Regions from separate parts of the Priestia sp. YIM B13551 genome, predicted to be linked through region 4. Evidence: riboswitches for the same ligand, from Rfam matches in the RefSeq annotation. Region 4 holds a riboswitch; each other region holds the start of a gene.
What was found. A riboswitch is a leader RNA that binds a small molecule or an ion and turns the genes downstream of it on or off. The one in region 4 is predicted to bind S-adenosylmethionine.

Region 1 (4,260 bases), 360 kb from region 4:
TATGCTGTCCATCAATTCGATGAAATCAGCAGATATATAGGGAAACCTAAATCATCTTATCGGGTAGCAAGCATTGGGCTTCATCCATCAATTGCTCAGTATAACGGCTTTTATACGCTAGATACGTATAACAACTTCTATCCGTTAACGTATAAACATGAGTTTCGCAAAATCATTGCCAAAGAGCTTGATAAAAATAAAAAGTTAGAAAGCTACTATGATCACTGGGGCAACCGCTGCTATGTGTTTGTTAGCGAGCTAGGGAAAAAATATGATTACCGAAAAGACTCAACGAAAAAAATCCGTCATTTGCAGCTTAATATCAGCCAATTTAAGAAAATGGGCGGTCGCTATATCTTTTCAGCTGTTCCAATCGAAAATGCTGAAAGTGACGGTTTGCACTTTTTAAAAGCATTTAACGATAAACAGTCCGCTTGGAAAGTGTATGTATATGAAGCAAAGTAAGGGGGCAATAACATGAACAGACCTATTTTAACGATTGTTGTTCCATGTTACAACGAAGAAGAAGTATTCACAGAGACATCTTTTCAATTAACTACTGTAATAAAAGAACTGATAAATGAACGTCTTGTATCGAGTGAAAGCACCATTTTATTTGTCGACGATGGAAGCAAAGACAGCACGTGGTCGCTTATTGAAAAAGAAAGCTGCAGCAATTTATTTGTAAAAGGGTTAAAGCTAGCGCGAAATGTAGGACATCAAAATGCTTTGCTCGCAGGACTAGAAGCAGCCCATAAGCAATCTGATTGCGTCATTTCCATTGACGCAGATTTGCAAGATGATATCAGCGTCATTCGTACCTTTGTGGAGAAATATTGGCTCGGGTATGAAGTCGTATATGGTGTTCGAGACAGCAGAGAAACCGATACATTTTTTAAACGAACCACGGCAGTAGGGTTTTACCGTTTTATGAATAAGCTAGGAATTCAGCTCGTTCAAAATCACGCTGATTTTCGTCTCATGAGCAAACGTGCTCTTGGCGAACTCATGAAATATAAAGAAGGAAACGTCTTTTTACGAGGCCTTGTACCATTAGTAGGATTTCGCTCCACGGAAGTCACATATGACCGAAAAGAACGGACGGCGGGCGAATCAAAATATCCGTTAAAGAAAATGCTTGCTTTTGCATTCGATGGGATTACATCTTTTAGCGTAGCGCCGATACGCTTATTGACGCTGCTTGGAGGAGCTTCTTTTCTCTTTAGTATTGCGTTTGGTATTTATGCGCTGATTCAAAAATATTTAGATCATACGCAAATCGGCTGGACGTCTCTTATTTTATCCATTTGGCTTGTAGGCGGCCTGCAGCTAATGGGAATGGGTCTTGTCGGAGAATACATTGGCAAGATTTTTAACGAAGTGAAACAGCGTCCTAAATATGCGATTGAAAGAGATTTATATACAAAACACTCATTAGACAAACAAAAAGATTTGCTTATGCATTAATTTAAGAAGCTTCTCCTAAATGGAGAGGCTTTTTTTTGTTAAAGCGTTTATCATAATTTTTAAGTGAACAGGAAATGCTACTACTAAAATTTCTAAGGAGATCAAAATCTATGAAAAGACTATTTTATACAGTCAGCACTTTTTGTTTTGTCTGGCTTGCTTTTGCAGCCATTCATGTCAGCGCTCTTTCGATTGAGAAGCTTCCAATGAAGAAATCATCTGAACAATGGTCGGTTGAACTGACAAAAGCGAGCATGACGGGAGATAATCAGCTAAAGTGGAAAAATAACGTCTATCATACATATGGATTAACCGTTGAAAACATTGGGAAAGACGTAGAGCGCGTGCAGGTCCAAGCTTTTCGGCACGAAGGAAAAAATAAGGCGAAATACAGCTTGTTTTCTCCTATTGAAAGGTCTAACTTAAGCAAAAGCGGTCAGCGTTTTCGCTATGCGAATTTTGCTGTTCCTGGAAAAGCGGCAAGCTTAGACATCATGATCAACTGGACGGACGAACAAGGTAATCATCAAGAGCATTTTGAATTTAAATAAAAGTCTTCGCCTAGGCGAAGACTTTTATTTTGCAGGAATTTATCCTCGCATGTAGAAAACGAACACGAAAGGAGAGATCCATAATGATTGCAAAAGCTACTGAAGAAGAATTACAGGAAATTCGGACGAAATCTGCTGATGCGCTGTTTGAAGGAACAATGAAGCAGTTTCATCCGTCAGCTGAACGCGTAAATGAACTAGTTGGTAGTGCCTTTGAAAAAGGCTGTTATTATTTAGTTTCAAGACAAGAAAATAAACTCGCAGGCTGGGTTCTTATCGGCCCATCTACCGACTTCTTTTCAAAAGAAGAAATTGGCTTTATCTACGAATTATATGTTGTACCGGAATACCGCGGGCAAGGTTTAGCCAAGCCGTTAATACAAAAAGCAATTGATGAATTGTCTATCAAAGGATACCCTGAAATCAGACTCAGCGTTCATGCTGGGAATTTTGCACAGCATGTGTATCGTGACCTTGGATTTGTAGATAAACAAATATCAATGACCTTACAGGTGGTAAAACGTCCGTAACGTTGGTGAATATCAGCGAGTCCATAAAACATAAGATGTTATACACGCGATGAGGTTTGGCAGTGAAAGTAAAAGTAAATAAGTAGCCCAAACGGCTCCTTTATCTAGTACTTCAACGGCTCCTCCACCTGTATTATCTGAGGAAGGGGGATCTTCAAGCGCGTTCATAACTAAAGCTGCCGCAGCTAAAATAATTCCTCCGATGCTTCCCGTTGTTTTGACAATTGCAATATGGAAAGTAGATGAAAAAGCAATAGTAAGAAGCAGCAGCAAGCTTCCCAAAAAAGCAGATAACATATATCGTTTCATGTGCTCACCATCCTTTATGAAATCATACCATATTTTACTTCTTTTTTCTTTTTATTGAAAAGCTATTGACGTAACCTATAAAACATATTAGAATAGTCAGAAATAATTCAAAAACGAAATATTCTTATCTAGAGAGGTGGAGGGACTGGCCCTTTGAAGCCTCAGCAACCACAATTATTGAATGGTGCTAATTCCAGCATAGCCTAGCTCTGACAGATAAGAAGAGGAATCTTTTTCTATGATGAAATCCTCTTCTTAGGAAGAAACATTTCGTATAGAAAAGGTGAGGACATTGAACAGTAGACAAACAGCGTTAAGCACTGATGATTATTTAGATCTATACTTATTAGCCAAAGAAATAAAAGACGAAACGTGGCAGCAGGAAACTTTAGCCGCGCTAAAAACGCAGCAAAATCGTTCATTTGAAGAAAAACAATCCGCCCTAGTTCAAGAGATATGGGAAGATTTTAAACAGTTAAATGAAGATATTTCTTTTACGTATCGCTTGATTCAAAAAGAGCCAACTAACGAACAATTTCAGGCTAAATTAAGGCACTTGAGAGAACGGCGGATCACGCTGAGCCGTGAGTTATATTTAGCTAAAAAACAGTATGTTGAACACACGCAATAAAAAGATCCGCTTGATAAACAAGCGGTTTTTTTGCGTGAAAATGTTAGAATCGTTATATTTCGGGTAGTAAATAGATAAGACAAGCAAAGGAGGGGTAACAGTGGCCCAAGGTGTATTATGTGAAGTGAATGAGTGCATGTATTGGAAATCCGGAAATAAATGCAGTGCAGAGTCCATTTACGTTGTGAGTCCTGAAAGTAGTCACCATTTTTCTGAAACGGAAGAACCTGGCTGTAAAACTTTTGAACCCGCGAGATAAATGCTAGTTTTTATAAAAAAAGCATAAAATGAACGATGCGCTGACGGAGTTGAGTCGGCGTTTTTCTATTTTTTTAAAATACTATTGCTTAGGTGCAATAATAAATACATATTAAAATAGCAGTGTCTACGTCTAATTGTGCGTTTAAACAAAATGATAAGATAATTTTTTTGTTTTTCGACAAAAGAAAAGTGAGAGAAAGGTGATAGAATACAAATATACAGCCTAGCTGTCTTTTAGCACAAACTTATATGAAAGCGCTAACAAAAAAGGCTGTGTTCATCTCGTTTTGACAGATTGGAAAAAGGGGAGACGTTTATGCAGGGGAAAACTCAGGGGAAAGAATTGAAACGCGGGTTAGAAGAAAGACATGTGACGCTGATGTCCTTAGGAGCAGCCATAGGGGTAGGGCTGTTTCTTGGATCTGCATCTGCTATTAAATTAGCAGGACCGGGGATATTATTGGCGTACGGATTTAGCGGAATGATTATGTTTTTTATTATGAGAGCACTT
Region 2 (4,260 bases), on a different contig from region 4:
CATCGGAATATCAAGTTGAAATGAATAAGGCAAATTGGAAAGGGCAAGATGAGTAGAAACAAGCATAAACGTAAGTACACACCCTCCTATTACGGCCCCTTTTTTAATCACGCTCCTATCTTTCACGGAGCTTCCTAATGGAACCAAAACGGCCTGAGCCAAAGCTAGATTTAGGGAAATATATAAAAAGGGACTAACCGCCCACTTCCACTGCGTGACGAGCGTTAGATCCGGCTTCGTTTGAATCAGTGAGAAATAGCTGATATTTGGCACAAAGATGATAAAAGCAAATGAAAGCATCATCGGCACAACAAGAGAATTAACCATTAAAATACCGTTAATTCCTTTTGCGATAAATATATAAGTTAAAACAATTGTAAAAATCATCCCAACAGGAGGCCACAGTCCAAACTGCTCTTTTCCTATTGCCCCCGTACTAGCTAGCATGACTGAAGTTACTCCAAATAAAATGACAATCATTACACCGTTTACCGCTTTTCCAAGCACATCACCAAATAAATATGTATTAAGCTGCTGATAAGAAGAAGCCCCAATTGCGTGCGAAAGCAGCATCATTTTTGAACCTAGCCAAATAAAAAACAAGCCGCTGACCAAAATTCCGACCATTCCAAGTTCCCCGTACTGTGTAAAAAATTGAACGATTTCCTTGCCTGTTGCAAAACCGGCTCCTACAACGGTGCCTACATACGTAGCAGCAACCTGCAGCGTGAGTTTCCACCTTTTCATGCCCATCACCCTTCTACCCTTCATAGTTCACTATATGTAGAAACGATTAAAAAAAGACGAGCCTTTTTATGTGTAAATCTACGCATATCCCAGCGCTTGTGCCTTTTCGTTTATTTTTTATTTTTCATTTTCTTTTTGTATTTCTCACAAAAAACTCCTTAACCCCTAACATAACAGTCATTTTTAAACAAAATATACGGATATTTTCCCTTTAGCTTTTAAATTCCCCTCAATATTTGCTGGAAATTCACAATTTACTGTTGTATAATTTCTAAAAATCAGATAAATTATTAAATAAGTATTCTTTCTATTTAAAAAAATATGTTTCAATTATATACAATTGATTCTTATCATGAGAGGTGGAGGGACTGGCCCTTTGAAACCTCAGCAACCAGTCGTTAGAGACATGGTGCTAAATCCAGCAAGCAATTTATTGCTTGGAAGATAAGAAGGCGAAAAAAGTCTTCTTCTTAAGAAGACTTTTTCTATTTTATCGGCATATTGCATAAAACGAATCACTCGTGAAATAGAAGCGGAACAATTTAAGGAGGTTTTGACATGGGGTTACTTGAAGATTTAAAGTCTAAAATTTTAATTGGGGATGGTGCCACTGGTACCCTCCTTTACTCACACGGTATTGACAGCTGTTTTGAAGAACTAAACATCACCAAACCAGAAGAGGTTTCTCGTATTCACAGAGCCTATGTAGAAGCTGGTGCAAACGTTATTCAAACAAATACGTACGCTGCTAATTATCAAAAACTTGCCCGTTATGGATTAGAAGATTCAGTCAAAGACATCAATGTTGCTGGTGTAAAATTAGCGAAACAAGCTGCAAAAGATAAGGCTTACGTGGTTGGTACACTCGGCGGAATTCGTTCTTTCCAAAAAAACGCTATTAGTTTAGAAGAGGTTAAGCGAAGCATTCGTGAACAAATGTTTTGGCTTTTAAATGAAGGCGTGGATGGCCTTTTATTTGAAACATACTATGATTTCGAAGAATTAAAGACCGTTCTTACACTGGCAAGAAAAGAAACGGATAAGCCTATTATTACCCACGTTTCCCTGCATGATATTGGCGTGCTGCAAGATGGCCGTCCTTTAGCAGATGCATTAAAAGAATTAGAAGCGTTGGGAGCAGATGTTGTCGGGCTAAACTGCCGCTTAGGTCCTTATCATATGATTCAGTCTCTTGAAGAAGTACCGCTTCCTGATCGTGCTTTCTTATCTGCTTACCCTAATGCCAGCCTTCCGGCGTATGTGGAAGGAAAGCTGGAATATGAAACTAATGAAGACTACTTTGTAGAAAGCGCGCGTTTATTCCGCGAACAAGGGGTTCGCTTAATTGGAGGATGCTGCGGTACAACACCAGCTCACGTACGCGCAATGTCATCTGCCTTAAAAGACCTGCCTCCGATTACAAGCAAAGTCGTTAAAATGAGACCAGCCGTTACGGTTCAAGAGCGTGAGCAGCAGGATAAACCTCATATGCATGAAATTGTGAAGAAGCGCCGCTCGGTTATCGTCGAGCTAGATCCGCCTAAACAGCTTGGTCCGACGAAATTTTTAGAAGGCGCAAAAGCACTTGATAAAGTCGGCGTAGATGCTATTACATTAGCTGATAATTCTCTTGCCTCACCTCGCATCAGCAACTTGGCAATGGCAACACTGATGCAGCAAGAAACAAAAGCACGACCGCTTATTCATATTACCTGTCGCGACCGAAATTTAATTGGACTTCAATCTCATTTAATGGGACTTCATACGCTAGGAATGAATCAAGTGCTTGCAATTACCGGTGATCCGTCAAAAGTTGGCGATTTCCCTGGCGCCACTTCGGTCTACGATTTATCTTCATTTGACTTGATTAGTTTAATCGCTCAGTTTAATGAAGGACTATCTTATTCCGGTAAACCGCTTGGTCAAAAAACCAATTTTTCCATCGCAGCTGCCTTTAATCCAAACGTGCGTCACTTAGACCGAGCCGTTCAGCGTTTGGAAAAGAAAATCGACTGCGGGGCTCACTATTTCATTACTCAGCCTCTCTATTCAACTAAGCAAATTGAAGAGGTATATGAAGCAACCAAACATTTAACAACACCGGTATACATCGGGATCATGCCGTTAACAAGCGCAAGAAATGCTCGATTTATTCACCATGAAGTACCTGGAATTAAATTATCAGAAGATATTCTAGAACGCATGGATGCAACGGGAAATGACCGGATTCGCGGTGAAGTCGAAGGTCTTGCGATTGCAAAAAACTTAATTGATACAGCATATGAGTTATTTGACGGTATTTACTTAATTACGCCGTTTATGCGCTATGAAATGACCGAGATTCTAACACGCTATATTCATGACAAGCAACTTGTTACATCAGAAAGGAAGATATAAATGAGCTCACTTATCGAACAACAACTAAAGAAGCGAATACTCGTCATCGATGGAGCAATGGGAACGATGATTCAAGATGCTGATTTAACCGCTGAAGATTTTGGCGGCGAAGAATATGAAGGCTGTAACGAATATTTGACTCGAACAGCGCCTCATGTGATTCAGCGCATTCATGAAGAGTACTTTGCAGCAGGTGCCGACATCATTGAAACCAATACGTTTGGCTCAACATCTACCGTACTTGATGAATACGATTTAGGTCACTTGGCTTATGAATTGAATATCGAAGCTGTGAAGCTTGCTTGTGCAGCCCGCGATAAATATTCAACTCCCGAATGGCCTAGGTTCGTAGCTGGAGCTATCGGTCCTACCACTAAAACTCTCTCTGTTACCGGAGGCATTACATTCCCTGAGTTAGTAGAATCGTACGAAGAGCAAGTTCGGGGTTTGTTAGACGGCGGCGTTGACTTACTTTTAGTCGAAACCTGTCAAGACATGCTGAACGTAAAAGCCGCGTTTCTAGGGATTACAGCGGCGTTTGAAAAACTAAAAACCGAAGTTCCTATTATGATTTCAGGAACAATTGAGCCTATGGGAACAACTCTCGCTGGTCAAGATATCGAATCTTTTTACTTATCACTGGAACACATGAAGCCTCTTTCAGTCGGACTTAACTGCGCGACAGGCCCTGAATTTATGACGGATCATATTCGCTCTCTTTCAGACCTAGCCACTTCAGCAGTTAGCTGTTATCCAAACGCTGGACTTCCGGATGAAGAAGGCAATTATCATGAATCCCCTGAGCTGCTTGCTCAAAAAATTAAAGGGTTTGCTGATAAAGGCTGGCTGAACTTTGTAGGCGGATGCTGTGGTACAACGCCTGCTCATATTAAAGCACTGGCTGAAGCGGTAAAAGAGGTTGCGCCTCGTTCGCTCGATCGCTCCGAGCATAACCATGCTGTAACCGGTATTGAACCACTTGTATATGACGATTCTATGCGCCCTCTTTTTGTGGGAGAACGTACGAATGTAATCGGTTCTCGCAAGTTCAAGCGTCTGATTGCAGAAGGAAAAATTGAAGAAGCATCTGAAATTGCGCGTGCTCAAGTTAAAAAT
Region 3 (4,260 bases), on a different contig from region 4:
ATTGTAAAGAAATTTCCATATTAATTTACATCGTTTTAGTACTGCCTCCACAATTAAAGATTAAACTGAATAATAAAGACGCATTTATTGAAAAGGGAGCGACTCTATGAAAGCCAAGTTAATTCAGTATGTATACGATGCCGAATGCCGATTATTCAAAAGCGTAAACCAACATTTTGATCGAAAGCACTTAAATAGATTTTTACGTTTACTAACTCACGCCGGAGGAGCCACTTTTACCATTGTGATAGCGTGCTTGCTGCTATTTCTGCATCCTTCATCCGTCGCTTACGCTTGTGCGTTTTCTCTAGCCGTTAGTCATATTCCAGTCGCCATTGCTAAAAAACTATATCCGAGAAAACGACCTTATATTCAATTAAAACATACAAAAGTGTTAGAAAATCCATTAAAAGATCATTCATTTCCATCTGGGCATACAACAGCTATTTTTTCGTTGGTTACCCCTCTTATGATTGTTTATCCAGCCTTCGCTGCTGTTCTTTTGCCTCTTGCAGTAATGGTAGGAATTTCAAGAATTTATCTTGGCCTGCACTATCCGACGGATGTCATGGTAGGTCTGATACTGGGCATCTTTTCGGGTGCTGTTTCACTAAACATATTTTTAACTTAATTGATAGGAGGAGTACTAATGAGAATTGCTTTATTTACGGATACATTTGCTCCAGAAGTTAACGGAGCTGCTAAAACACTTTATCAATTTACTCAGTACGTCAAATCAAAGCAAATTCCCATCCAGGTATTTGCTCCTGAATTTGCTCATGATCAGTCATTTTCAACGTATGTTCACCGTTCGCCCAGCATGCCGTTTTTCCTTTATCCAAACAGCCGCTTTTCATTGCCAAACGTTCTAAAAATTAAAAAGCAGCTGCAGGCATTCAATCCTTCTATTATTCATTTGGCCACTCCTTTTACAATGGGGCTTTGCGGCTCCTACTACGGGAAAAGATTAGGTGTTCCTCTTGTCGGCTCTTATCATACCAATTTTGATGATTATTTATCTCACTATGAACTTGAAAAAATGCGTGTACCACTGCAAAAATATATGAAATGGTTTTATAAACCTGTACAAAAAATATTCGCTCCCTCTGAAGTGACCAAACAGCAGCTAGAAGAACAAGGGTTTCACAACGTAGATATTTGGTCGCGAGGAGTAAATCATAAATTATTTCATCCCCACTATGACCGCTTTGATATTCGTATTAAATATAATATAAAAAAACCCTACATCTTAACGTATGTAGGAAGATTAGCTAAAGAAAAGAACGCTGATTTTTTAATAAAAATCGCACGATCTCTACCTGATCATATCCGCCATCAAATTCACTGGGTTATTGTGGGCGACGGCCCTTTAAAAGAACAAATGCAGCAGCAAGCATCTGAGCATATGACATTTACAGGCTTCCTTGAAGGTAAGCAACTTGCTCATATCTATTCATCATCTGATTTGTTTGTTTTTCCTTCAGAAACAGAAACCTTCGGAAATGTTGTACTGGAATCTCTTGCTTCTGGAACTCCTGTAGTGGCAGCAAATGCAGGAGGAGTTAAACAGATGGTTCAGCACGGGCGAAACGGCTACCTTTGCAAACCTCACTCCTTAGAAGAATTCAGTTCGGCTATTACAGATTTACTCGATGATTTGCATCAGCGTCTTCACTTTGGCCATGCAGCGAGACAATACGCTCTTACTCAATCATGGGACGCCATTTTTCAGCATTTGCTTTCAGAATATGAAAGTGTCGTAGAAAAATCTGCTGCAGGTATTCAATGGGCATAAAAAAATCTCCGTTTTCACGGAGATTTTTTTATTATTTAGCTAAAGCTTGAGTTTTTAATGCTTCCGCTTTGTCTGTGAACTCCCAAGGAAGCTCCACATCCGTACGACCAAAGTGGCCGTAAGCTGCTGTTTGCTTATAAATTGGGCGACGTAAATCAAGCATTTTAATGATGCCTGCTGGACGTAGGTCAAAGTTTTTGCGTACTACGTCTACTAGTACTTCTTCAGAAACTTTTCCTGTACCGAATGTATCAATTGAAATAGATACTGGTTGTGCAACACCAATTGCATATGCTAGTTGTACTTCACATTTATCAGCAAGATCAGCTGCTACAATGTTTTTCGCAACATAACGAGCTGCATAAGCTGCTGAACGGTCTACTTTTGTTGCGTCCTTACCAGAGAATGCACCGCCGCCGTGACGAGCATATCCGCCGTAAGTATCAACGATAATTTTACGACCAGTTAAACCAGCATCTCCTTGAGGACCGCCGATTACGAAACGTCCTGTTGGGTTAATGAAATACTTTGTATTTTCATCAATTAACTCGTTTGGAACAACTGGATTAATAACATATTCTTTTAAGTTACGTTGAATTTGCTCTAACGTTACTTCTGGGTGATGCTGGGTTGAAATAACAATTGTATCGATGCGAACAGGTTTGTTGTTTTCATCATATTCAACTGTTACTTGTGTTTTACCATCCGGGCGAAGGTAAGGAAGAATTTCTTCTTTACGTACTTCTGTTAGACGGCGAGCAAGTTTATGAGCTAATGAAATTGGAAGAGGCATTAATTCTTTTGTTTCGTTACATGCATAACCAAACATTAACCCTTGGTCTCCAGCTCCGATTGCTTCGATTTCTTCATCTGACATTTGACCTTCACGTGCTTCTAACGCTTGGTCTACACCAGCAGCGATATCAGCTGACTGCTCGTCGATAGATGTTAATACTGCACAAGTTTCAGCATCAAATCCGTATTTTGCACGAGTATAGCCAATTCCTTTAATTGTTTCACGAACTGTTTTAGGAATATCCACGTAAGTAGAAGTTGTAATTTCACCACTTACTAAAACTAAACCAGTTGTTACGCTTGTTTCACAAGCAACACGAGCATTTGGATCCTTTGCTAGGATAGCATCAAGAATTGAGTCAGAAATTTGGTCACAAATTTTATCGGGATGTCCCTCTGTAACAGATTCTGACGTGAACAGACGACGTTGTGTTGACATCAGTTTTCCTCCTTATAAATACGATACATTGTGATACGGTACTCATTCCCTTATTTTCACTACACGTTAAAAAATATAAAAAAACCTTTCCTTGTATCGAGGAAAGGTATCAAATTCTACATAAGCCTTTCACTCTTATCGATCAAGGTTGTGCCCTTGCATCAGGTTAGCACCTTATCGTCTACACAAAAAAATGACGATGGTTGCTGGGTTTCATAGGGCCTGTCCCTCCACCAGCTCGGGATAAGAGAGTATCCGTTCAAGGACATATAATACATGAAAAAGCGCTTCACTGTCAACAACATTCAAATGGAAATCATCTCTTTATGTTTGAATCTGTTTTAATGTAACATACTCAAATTCCGAAATAGTACATCTTATTAAGAATCATCACTAAGTTTAGTTAATAAGACAGATCAAAATGAGGCTTTCACTTAAAACAGCTTCACTTTTTTCGCTCCTATCACATATACATGTGTCTAAAATAGGTATAACGTACATTTTTTTATAATACACAAACATTTTTAGTTAAATAGTATAGAATAATTAAATAAATGTGTTATACTAATTATAAATTTCAAACATTAATGAATAAATAATAGCTAAAAAAGGAAGGTAGTGCACATGAGTACTGTTGATATGTCTATCGAATTAAATGGTTTGCTTCAATTAAAAACAACAAAACACCAATTATCTGTTCCACAACTTGTTGAAAAAATTCTAGCTCGACGCGAAGGAACGCTGACTTCTACAGGTGCTGTGTCAGTCGAAACCGGAAAATATACAGGTCGCTCTCCTTTAGATAAATTTATTGTAAGCGATGCTGTGTCTTCAAAAACGGTTGAATGGGGACCTGTCAATCAGCCAATTTCTGCTCAGCGATTCGATGCGCTATACAAAAAAGTCTTAACCCACTTAAAGAAGCAGGATGAACTTTTTGTTTTTAATGGATATGCTGGAGCTGATAAAAAGTATCAGTTACCAATTCAAGTAGTTAATGAATTTGCATGGCATAACCTATTCGCTCAGCAGTTATTCATTCGCCCTTCAGCCGAACAAAAAACAAATGATGATGTGAAGCCGTTTACAATTGTAGCAGCTCCAACGTTCAAAGCTGATCCTGAAACAGACGGGACGAATTCTGAAACCTTCATTATTCTTTCGTTAGAGCGACGCATCGTGCTAATTGGAGGAACTGAATACGCTGGTGAAATGAAAAAATCTATTTTCT
Region 4 (4,260 bases):
TATATAAAAACGCCCAAACAAAAAAGGATTGACCTCTGCACCATACAGAATTCAATCCTACTTCGCTTTTTAATTAACGTCTTGATTATTTGATAAATGCACCAAACGGCTTGCCCACCGGAAGCACAACTCGACCGTAGTGAGTATTTAATACAGCCGCTGCAGATCCATAGAATGAAAACAGAGCAATTAATAGCTCTGAAACTGCTGCTAGTAAGTGCGTGTACTCATATGCCACACCAAATGTACTTAGCGATAATCCAATGAATAAGAAATCGATTAACACAAAAATAATAAATAATACTTTATGAGTGCCCATTGCTCCAACTGTCATAAAAACGCTGAAAATCAAGTAGCCGACAAAAGCAAATGCGAGCTGCTTCGGATCCGCTTCTTTTGCGAGCGCTTCCCCAAATGCTCCAAGCTGAATAAGCCATGTCATAGCTACACCTAGCCAAAATAACCCGAAGGCACCAAAAGCAGTTGCGCCGAAGGTATTATTATGTTTGAAATCTTGCATAGACGCGATTAACTGCCCTACCCCGCCTAAAAAAATCGCCCATGGCAATACCAATGAAACACCATCGGTTACCCCAAGCTTTTGAAACGATGCAACAAGTGTCACCATGGCAAGTCCAAATAGACCTAGCGCTGATGGATCCGCTGTTACAATTTTAACGTGCTGCGTGCTGTTGTTACTCATGTTGTACCTCCCTGATTTTAAAAACACCTTTAAAAAGATACAAAAATGTAGGGGAAGTGTCAATGGATATTTTTGGCCTTTTAAAATCCCATAAGAACAAGCAGTGTAGCGGTTACACTGCTTGTTCTTTAATTTCTTATCATTAAACGTTTTGTAATAAATTTTGTCTGGTTTGTTTTGCGGACTCAACCATGACTTTTAAAGCTTCAACCGTCTCGCTGATTCCTCTTGTTTTAAGGCCGCAGTCGGGATTAATCCAAAATAATGCAGGATCAAGTACCTGCAGAGCGCGGTCAATGTTTCGCTGAAGCTCTTCAAGCTTCGGTACGCGCGGACTGTGGATATCATACACGCCAAGTCCGATTCCTTGATTGTACGTATGTTTTTCAAACGCATAAATTAATTCACCGTGGCTTTTAGACGTTTCAATGGAAATCACGTCGGCATCAAGCGCTTTGATGGCATCAATAATCTCTTCGAATTCTGAATAGCACATATGCGTGTGAATTTGCGTCTCGTTTTGCACCGATACCGTGGCTAGCTTGAACGCATACACCGCAGCGTTCAAGTAGCTGTCCCAGTTTTCTCGTTTTAATGGCAGTCCTTCACGCAGTGCCGGTTCATCTACTTGAATCATTGAAATGCCCTGACTTTCAAGTGCTTCTACTTCTTTTCTAAGAGCAAGCGCAATTTGATTTGCCACGTCGTAGCGCGGGATATCATCACGCACAAACGACCAATTTAAAATCGTAATCGGACCCGTCAGCATTCCTTTAACCGGCTTATTTGTTAGAGACTGTGCGTAGACCGTTTCTTTGATCGTCATCGCCTGCTCATACGATACATCTCCGTAAATAAGCGGCGGCTTCACGCAGCGAGAACCGTAAGATTGCACCCAGCCAAACTTCGTAAACTGAAAGCCTCCTAATTTCTCACCGAAGTATTCGACCATGTCCGTACGCTCAAACTCTCCGTGCACAAGGACATCTAAGCCGATGTCTTCTTGAATTTCAATCCATTTTTTTATTTCCTCGTTAATGTACGCTTCATATGCTTCATCGCTTAACTCGCCTTTACGCCATTTTAAACGCTCTTTTCGCACTTCTTTTGTTTGCGGAAAGCTTCCAATCGTTGTCGTTGGAAGAAGCGGCAGTTGAAACGCTTCTTGCTGAACGCGTTGACGTACGTCAAACGGCGCTTGTCGCGCTGCTTTATAGCTGTGCAGCTGCTTCAGCTCTTTTTGCACGTCTTGATGATTTCGAAAAGATGAACCATTTAATGCTTGAATCGCCTGTTTGCTTACGTTTATTTCTTCTTCTATCGACTCTTTTCCTTGCTGCACTGCTTTTGTTAAAAGCGTGATTTCCTTTAGCTTTTCATCTGCAAAAGAGAGCGCATTTTTCAATACTGGATCAATGGTTTCTTCATTTTTCACCGTGACAGGAACATGTAATAAACTTGATGAAGGCTGCAGAATCAAACGGTCTTTTGATACGGCTTCTTCAATTTCACTAAGCGTTAAAAGCTGTTCGTCCAAGTTTTCACGCCAAATGTTGCGTCCGTCAATCACTCCCGCAGCAAGCACTTTATCAGTTGGAAAACCATATTTATTAAGCGCAGTGAGATTTTCGCCTCGGTCATGCACAAAGTCTAAACCGATTCCTTCAACAGGAAGAGACACAACTTCTTTGTAGTGATCAACGCTGTCAAAATACGTTTGCAAAATGACTTTTACATTCGGTGCCGCTTCCTTCAAAGTTTGATAGACTTCTGTGTAAAGCGCCAGGTCTTCTTTTGATAGCGTTGTAGATAAAATTGGCTCATCTATCTGCACCCACTCTACTCCTTCTGCCTGCAGCTCCGCTAAAATAGTTGCATAAAGCGGAACAAACTGTTCAACTACTTCTTTAAACTCACTTTTTTTATATCCTTTTGACAGCTTCACAAATGTTACTGGACCTAGAATAACGGGCTTTCCTTCAATATTCAGCTTTTCTTTTGCTTCTTTGTAAAACTGAAGCGGGCGATTTTCTACAAGTGCCGGCGTACATTCCTCAAGCTCCGGTACGATGTAGTGATAATTTGTGTTAAACCATTTTGTCATCGTAGAGGCTACCGCACCTTTTGTTCCTCGGGCGATGTCAAAATACGTTTCAAGCGATACCGGTCCTCCGTCATACTCAAAGCGCTTTGGCACTAGACCGAACATAACAGCTGTATCTAACACGTGGTCGTATAAACTGAAATCGCCGACTGGAATTAATTCAATTCCTGCGTCACGCTGTTTTTTCAGATGCCCTAGACGAAGAGCTTCAATTTCTTGAAGAAAGATATCTTTCTCCAGCTTTCCTGCCCAAAACTGCTCAAGCGCTTTTTTCCACTCTCGTTTTTCACCAATTCTTGGATAACCTAAGTTTGAACTTTTTACACTGCTCATTTTTTCCACTCCCTGTATATTTTTTTATCGGTAAACTAAAAAATCTCCCTTTTCGAAATGAAAAGAGAGATAATACGCATACTTAACTAGAGTTGAGACAGCCTGTTTTTCTCAACACGTATTCCTCACTCCTCTCTATATCCCGTAGAGCTTAAGTGCATACAACAGGCAGGTCTCCTGACTTAGGTTCATCGCTTCCTATCCCTTCCCATTTCAACATGAAACAGTGGTTAATAAGTTGCTCCCCATTACAGTGGCGGGACCGCGCCGGCTTTTCACCGGTCTTCCCTTTTAAGCTGCGTACATTCGTTACACAGCACCTGATGCATTTTTATAAAATTGTCCATTCAAAACATATTCACATAAAATAAAAAGCCTCTCTATCACGAATAGAGAGGCATAGTATCTATGAAATCCTCTCTTATTTTTCAAAGCTGTACGCTTTGCAGGATGTAGCACCTTTTCAACAAGAATGTTAAATGGTTGCCGGGCTTCACAGGGCCAGTCCCTCCGCCTCTCTCAATAAGAGTTTTAATTGTTTATAATATTTTGAATGTAGAGTCATCTTAACACCTTAGATTTATGTTGTCAAAAGAAATTTCAAAAAAATTAGTTTTTAGGAGGCGTTGACGCTAATTTTTGCCTTAACAATTTGTAATCGTCTTTTCGGTGCGTTTCAATTAAATCTTTGGCTCCCTGGTGATATCCTGACGAATAAATATACTCTACCGCTGTTTCGATAAGCTTTCTTTTTTCTTCGGCACACTCCCGGTCCATTAAGGGGAACAGTCTACCTAAAAGGTCATTTAAATCTTCCTTGATAAAACGATCAAGTCCTTCTTGCATCTTTTCGTTTGCCATGATTGCTCCTCCATTTGCTGTGTATGTTCTAAGCCTCTATAAACAGGCATTTCACTGTAAATTTTAAGATAAAGTTAAGTCATTAAACAGTATATCAAGTGAATGTTTTTCTTCAATTACATATGTAATACAAATATATGACAAATATAGAGAATATATCATCATTCATTATCTATTATAACGTTTGACTGAGCCTTCTGCTACAAGGTTTCTGTAAACATTATGCATAATCTTCCAAAAGTCTGCCTGTGAATTACGG

Region 1: it holds a riboswitch for S-adenosylmethionine, as region 4 does, so the genes downstream of both, ACFX4N_RS14400 (hypothetical protein) here and metE (5-methyltetrahydropteroyltriglutamate--homocysteine S-methyltransferase) in region 4, are expected to answer to the same signal.
Region 2: it holds a riboswitch for S-adenosylmethionine, as region 4 does, so the genes downstream of both, ACFX4N_RS08295 (bifunctional homocysteine S-methyltransferase/methylenetetrahydrofolate reductase) here and metE (5-methyltetrahydropteroyltriglutamate--homocysteine S-methyltransferase) in region 4, are expected to answer to the same signal.
Region 3: it holds a riboswitch for S-adenosylmethionine, as region 4 does, so the genes downstream of both, metK (methionine adenosyltransferase) here and metE (5-methyltetrahydropteroyltriglutamate--homocysteine S-methyltransferase) in region 4, are expected to answer to the same signal.

The regions. Positions count from the first base shown of each region.
Region 1 covers NZ_JBHZOX010000002.1:927,296-931,555, reverse strand. Annotated here, with positions in the region: gene ACFX4N_RS14425 (DUF6044 family protein) at 1-465, shown strand, start outside; gene ACFX4N_RS14420 (glycosyltransferase family 2 protein) at 478-1,467, shown strand; gene ACFX4N_RS14415 (hypothetical protein) at 1,578-2,018, shown strand; gene ACFX4N_RS14410 (GNAT family N-acetyltransferase) at 2,102-2,548, shown strand; gene ACFX4N_RS14405 (hypothetical protein) at 2,561-2,857, opposite strand; SAM riboswitch class I at 2,979-3,080, shown strand; gene ACFX4N_RS14400 (hypothetical protein) at 3,150-3,488, shown strand; gene ACFX4N_RS14395 (DUF1540 domain-containing protein) at 3,589-3,747, shown strand; gene alaP (alanine permease AlaP) at 4,066-4,260, shown strand, end outside.
Region 2 covers NZ_JBHZOX010000001.1:1,629,133-1,633,392, forward strand. Annotated here, with positions in the region: gene ACFX4N_RS08290 (YkvI family membrane protein) at 1-747, opposite strand, end outside; SAM riboswitch class I at 1,092-1,198, shown strand; gene ACFX4N_RS08295 (bifunctional homocysteine S-methyltransferase/methylenetetrahydrofolate reductase) at 1,306-3,144, shown strand; gene metH (methionine synthase) at 3,145-4,260, shown strand, end outside.
Region 3 covers NZ_JBHZOX010000004.1:37,651-41,910, reverse strand. Annotated here, with positions in the region: gene ACFX4N_RS19930 (phosphatase PAP2 family protein) at 107-631, shown strand; gene ACFX4N_RS19925 (glycosyltransferase family 4 protein) at 650-1,795, shown strand; gene metK (methionine adenosyltransferase) at 1,827-3,029, opposite strand; SAM riboswitch class I at 3,162-3,279, opposite strand; gene pckA (phosphoenolpyruvate carboxykinase (ATP)) at 3,654-4,260, shown strand, end outside.
Region 4 covers NZ_JBHZOX010000002.1:567,084-571,343, forward strand. Annotated here, with positions in the region: gene ACFX4N_RS12265 (acetate uptake transporter) at 86-703, opposite strand; gene metE (5-methyltetrahydropteroyltriglutamate--homocysteine S-methyltransferase) at 846-3,140, opposite strand; cobalamin riboswitch at 3,291-3,479, opposite strand; SAM riboswitch class I at 3,559-3,669, opposite strand; gene ACFX4N_RS12275 (hypothetical protein) at 3,750-4,001, opposite strand.